Psychrobacter arcticus 273-4: one gene and its partner. The protein of the gene in region 1 binds, or shares a complex with, the protein of each later gene. Links are inferred from orthologs where the notes say so. Each region holds a gene or a part of one and is shown in the gene's direction. Other genes may lie near its edges.

Evidence for each region. The genes of interacting proteins can lie anywhere in the genome.
Region 2: the proteins of accD (region 1) and accB are in contact, whole or in part, in a solved structure (PDB 8UXZ), measured with the Escherichia coli proteins. The link is inferred for Psychrobacter arcticus 273-4 from one-to-one orthologs.

Annotation. Positions count from the first base shown.
Region 1 is NC_007204.1:542,914-545,872, forward strand. The notes cover bases 16-2,959. They hold accD (acetyl-CoA carboxylase, carboxyltransferase subunit beta), read left to right. Parts: upstream 16-982; coding sequence 983-1,936; downstream 1,937-2,959. Other genes in these bases: trpA (tryptophan synthase subunit alpha), read left to right, coding at 16-716; PSYC_RS02255 (bifunctional folylpolyglutamate synthase/dihydrofolate synthase), read left to right, coding at 2,179-2,959. Also shown: more of trpA, read left to right, coding at 1-15.
Region 2 is NC_007204.1:1,468,259-1,471,137, forward strand. Bases 15-2,878 are described here. They hold accB (acetyl-CoA carboxylase biotin carboxyl carrier protein), read left to right. Parts: upstream 15-1,164; coding sequence 1,165-1,593; downstream 1,594-2,878. Other genes in these bases: PSYC_RS06365 (MATE family efflux transporter), read left to right, coding at 15-903; accC (acetyl-CoA carboxylase biotin carboxylase subunit), read left to right, coding at 1,825-2,878. Also shown: more of PSYC_RS06365, read left to right, coding at 1-14; more of accC, read left to right, coding at 2,879-2,879. UniProt on the Escherichia coli protein: This protein is a component of the acetyl coenzyme A carboxylase complex; first, biotin carboxylase catalyzes the carboxylation of the carrier protein and then the transcarboxylase transfers the carboxyl group to form malonyl-CoA.

The DNA of each region.
Region 1 (2,959 bases):
TCAAGCACGGCGCAGATATGATTGAAGTGGGCTTGCCATTTTCTGACCCAATGGCAGACGGTCCAACCGTTGCACTGGCAGGCGAGCGTGCATTAGCAGCGGGCACCAGTACTCGTGATGCGCTAAAGATGGTCGCAGAGTTTCGTCAGCAAGACACGCAGACGCCCATCATTTTGATGGGTTATCTGAATCCCGTTGAAATCATCGGTTATGATAACTTCGTTGCGCTATGCGAGCAGTCAGGGGTTGATGGCATCTTAATGGTTGATTTGCCACCAGCAGAGGCGGGTAGCTTTACTCAGCATTTGACTGAGCACTCGATGAATGAGATTTTCTTACTCTCACCGACTACCTTACCTGAGCGCCGTGAGCAAGTATTGACCCATTGCGGTGGTTATATCTACTACGTGTCTTTGAAAGGTGTCACGGGTTCGGCAACGCTAGATACTGACGATGTCGCAACCCAAGTGCAAGCCATTAAAGCAGAGACGGATTTGCCAGTATGTGTGGGTTTTGGTATTCGTGATGCGGCGTCAGCCAAAGCAATCGGTGCTCATGCTGATGGCATTATCGTCGGTAGTGCATTGGTGCAGAACTTTGCTGATATCGATGGTAATGATGCCACGGCTGTTGCACATGCACAACAAAAAATCATGGCAAAAATGACTGAGCTACGCGAGGCATTAGATAGTTTAAGCGTTTCTTCAAATGGCTAAATGCAACCGTAGTCATACTGTTTAACTAAAATGTTATTGTCACACTACTTATAAAGGCGTCACATTCTTTATAAAAACACCGTCAAATGACTTTGCTAAAGTTAGTTTACGTGTGTAAACTAACATCACATATAAATTGTTACAGTGACGCATAAGCGTGCCTCACAACTGCTCAAGTTATGAGGGTATGTGACGATTAAACTGATTCTTATAAATGGACTCTTACGGACAAGTGCATAAGTGAGCTTGCCAATAAGCCTTTGATAATGGCGAATAATATGACTGATACGATGACAAAATTTGATACCAATAATGATAGTGCCAGCCTGCAGCAGAATGGCAATAAAGCTGGTCAATCATGGTTTGAGCGCCCGATTCCGGGCATAAAACAGCAACTGATCGCGCAATTGACTGCTGTAGAGACAGAGCCCTCTACAAAATGCAGCAGCTGCCATTCGGTAATTACCAATACAGCGCTAATTTTTAACTGTTATGTGTGCCCGCATTGTGACCATCATTTACCGATGAGTGCTCGTGAGCGTTTAAACTGGCTACTCGATCAAGTAGAAGGCGAGCTTGGGCAAGAGTTTACCGCCAAAGATCCGCTAAAGTTTGTGGACAGTAAGCCGTATCCAGATCGTATGGCAGAAGCACAAGACAAAACTAAAGAGAGTGAAGCGTTGATTGTGCTATATGGCAAATTGCGTAATCTCGATATCGTGACTTGTGCGTTTGATTTTCGTTTTATGGGTGGTTCTATGGGCTCGGTGGTTGGCGATCGTTTTGTCCAAGCTGCCGAAAAAGCTCTTGCAGATAAAGTGCCTTTAGTTTGTTTTGCTGCTTCTGGCGGTGCGCGTATGCAGGAAGGCTTACTATCATTGATGCAAATGGCAAGAACGGCAGCAGCGATTGAGCGTTTAAGAATTGCTGGTATTCCGTATGTCGTAGTCTTGACCAATCCCGTTTATGGCGGTGTGACCGCATCTCTTGCTATGCTTGGTGACATTCATTTAGCAGAACCAAAAGCAATGATTGGCTTTGCTGGTAAGCGTGTGATTGAGCAGACGGTACGTGAGACATTAGAAGAGCCGTTCCAGCGTGCAGAGTTCTTGCTAAAGCATGGTGTGGTTGACGAAGTGGTACATCGTCATCAGATGATTGATACTATTTATCGTCTGCTGGCAAAACTGTGCAGCGTACCCAATGTTGATGCTCAGTAGGCAGCAAAGATACGTGGGTTCGATTCAAACAGTTGTTTTATAATTTCACTGCATAACAATCGAGCTGCGTGCTAATATCTGCCAAATATGTAAAACTAACAAATAGCATTTATCGTGAATAACGGTAAATGCTATTTTTGCTTTGTAGCAAGCCCGTTATACTGTCTTTATCTTCTTATATAAGTTTCATCTTTTACTTTACAGGTTATCTTTTATCTTAAATTTTGATATAGGTTTTGTCCATGTCTGATTCTTTAGCGTCTCATAGCCATAGTAGCAGTAGTCCTGATAACCGAGCCACCTTGACCGAATGGCTGAATTATATGCAGCAAATTCATGTCTCGGCGATAGACATGGGACTGTCGCGCGTACTGCCAGTCGCTGAAGCATTGGGAGTGATACAATCAGCCAAAGATGACGCTTATGTATTTACGGTCGCAGGTACCAATGGTAAAGGCTCGACGACTGCAGTTATCGCGCAGATATGCCAAGCCGCAGGGTATAAAACCGCATTATATCAATCGCCGCATCTGAGTGTCTTTAACGAGCGTGTGCGCATCAATGGCGAGATGGTCAGCGATGAAATATTAATTGCCGCATTTAGTACAGTAGAGAACGCACGGTTGCAGTGTGATTTAACGTTGTCATTTTTTGAGATGACGACATTGGCTGCTTTACTCATATTTTCTGAAGCCGATTGTGATGTTTGGGTATTAGAAGTGGGACTGGGGGGTCGCTTAGATGTGGTCAATATCATCGACCCTGATATGGCAGTGATTACCAATATTGCTATCGATCATGTCGACTGGTTGGGTGATAATGTTGAAGCCATCGGTGCGGAAAAAGCAGGTATTTTACGTGATGGTATTAGCGTCATTTACGGTGCTGCAGAGATGCCAAATAGCGTACAGCAAACGATAGATAAGCATCAGGCGACTTGTTATCAAGTCGGTAAAGACTTCAGCTATCGCGAAAATGATTCGATTACATGGCAATATAGTAATGCCGCTGTTACTTTGCAGT
Region 2 (2,879 bases), 930 kb from region 1 along the record:
TGTGAAGCGCTTGGTCGACCTGAGCCGGTGACCGTTATTAGTATTATAGGGCTGCTTGCAGATATCCCACTCAACTATATATTTATCCACGGCTTGTTTGGCATGCCTGAGATGGGCGGCGCAGGGTGCGGGGTGGCAACTGCCATCGTTTTGTGGATTAACGTCTTATTATTAGCCGCTTATACCAGCTTTACTAAGCGTCATCAATTTGCCAGTACGCGCTTTTTTTATGCCTTTGCCAGTCCAAATCGGGCACAAATAAAAAAACTATTAAAGCTTGGTATTCCGATCGGCGTTTCTATCTTTTTTGAAGCCAGCTTATTTAGTTTAGGCGCACTGGTCATCAGTCCATTAGGTGAGCTGGCAACCGCATCGCATCAAGTCGCCCTGTCGGTGACCTCACAGCTGTTTATGATCCCCATCTCAGTCGCTATGGCACTGACCATTATGGTGTCCAACCACTTTGGTGAAAAAAACCTGATGGCACTACGTCAAGTACAAGCAACGGGTCTCATATGGACTGTGCTCATTGCCATGGCTTGTATGATTGGGGTTTGGTTATTTAGACCACAATTGGCAGCGGCATTCACTGACAACCCTGTGGTACGAGCGCAAGCCATGCATCTGCTCATCTTTGCACTTGCTTATCAGCTTTTTGATGGCTGGCAAGTCAATGTCGCTGGCATATTACGTGGCATGCAAGACACGACGATACCAATGTGGGTTACCCTATTTTGCTACTGGATAGTGGCACTACCGCTTGGTATTTATTTAGTACGCTTCACCGATATTGGGGCGCAAGGTTTTTGGATGGCTTTAATCACCGGATTATTCTTATCTTCAATTCTACTTACCATACGTTTGTGCTACCAACAAAAACGTTTATTGGCTATGTGGAGCTAACGATAGGACTGGGTTTACACAAGTTTATCTAAATGTCACTTCTAACAATCATAACTGGCGCTCGTAAGTCACATAGACTATGATAAATTCTTGAGCATTGGTTATTCAAACGAGTGCTTACGTCATAATATGTAAAAAAATTTAGTTAACAACTGTACATCGATTGCTCATTGCCGTGAATATAGGTATCATTAGCAATTATCTACACAATATTTAGTTACACTATTTTTCTCGGATTTGTTACAAGGCAAAAATACAATTATGGATATTGAAAAAATACGCACCCTCATTGCACTCATGGAAGAAAGCGAACTGGTTAATTTGGAAATCAGCTCAGATGACGAGCATATCAGTTTGACTCGTCACTATGATGCACCGGCGCCAACGATGATGGCGGCACCTACTGCTGGCGCTGCACCTATTGCTACTGAAGCGAAGCCTGCCATGAAACCGGGCAGTGTTGAGACGTCGCCTATGGTTGGCGTTTATTACTCAGCCCCTAGTCCTAATGACCCACCATTTATAAAGGTTGGACAAAAAGTACAGGCTGGTGATACGCTTGGTATCATCGAGGCAATGAAAATCATGAACCCCCTTGAAGCGACTCAAAGCGGTGTCATTGACGAGATATTGGTCACTAATTCTGAAGTTGTACAGTTTGGTCAGCCTATCGTACGCTACAAAGCGTAACCAGATTTGCCAACCTTTACTTCGTTATGATGGAGAGCCTGCTATTTATCAGGCAATATCACTTTATAGTACTACCTAGGCTATTTTAGCTTAACTTGATCATATCTAAGCTTAAAGATATCAACGTTAGATAATCACTAGGTTAGATAATCACTAGGCTTAATAATAAAGTTTGATATTGCTCAATATAGCGACTCCATTAAAAAACGCCGCTTCAACAAGGATGACCCCATGATAAAAAAACTGCTCATCGCCAATAGAGGTGAGATTGCCCTACGTATCGTTCGCGCCTGTAAAGCCCTTGGTATTGAAACCGTCGGTGTTTACTCTACGGCTGATGCCAATTTGATGCACTTACGCTTTGTTGATGAAGCCATCTGTATTGGAAAGCCCAATGCCAATCAAAGCTACCTGAATATCAATACTATTTTGACCGCTGCTGAAATCACTGGCGCTGATGCTATTCACCCCGGTTATGGTTTTTTGGCTGAAAATGCTGAATTTGCTGAACGTGTTGAAGAAGCTGGGTTAACCTTTGTAGGTCCTACTGCAGATCATATTCGTCTGATGGGCAATAAGGTTTCCGCTATCAATGCCATGAAAAAAGCGGGTGTACCGACAGTACCAGGTTCAGTAGGTGCTGTGACACTACACAATGCTGAAGAGCAAGCACGCAATATTGGCTTTCCTTTGTTGATTAAAGCGGCATCGGGTGGCGGTGGTCGTGGTATGCGTGTGGTTGAGCGTTTTGAAGAAATTATCGGTCAAGTACAAGCGGCTAAGCAAGAAGCGGAGCTATGGTTTGGTGATGACACGGTTTATATGGAACGTTATCTACAAAACCCACGCCATGTAGAAATACAGGTGCTCGGCGACGGTAATGGCAATGCCATTCATCTATATGACAGAGATTGCTCATTACAGCGCCGTCATCAAAAAGTTTTAGAAGAAGCACCTGCCCCTGATATTCCTGACGATGTCCGTCAACCTATCTTAGATGCTTGCGTAAAAGCATGTAAGCTGGTCAACTACCGCGGTGCCGGTACTTTTGAGTTTTTATTTGAAAATAATGAATATTTCTTTATTGAGATGAACACTCGTGTGCAAGTTGAGCATACCATTACTGAGATGATTACAGGCATTGATGTGGTCGTTGAGCAATTAAAAATCGCAGCTGGCTACGGTTTATCTTATCGTCAAAGTGAGATTGAAATTCAAGGTCATGCGATTGAATGTCGTATCAATGCTGAAGATCCAGTGACGTTTATGCCTTCACCTGGTACGGT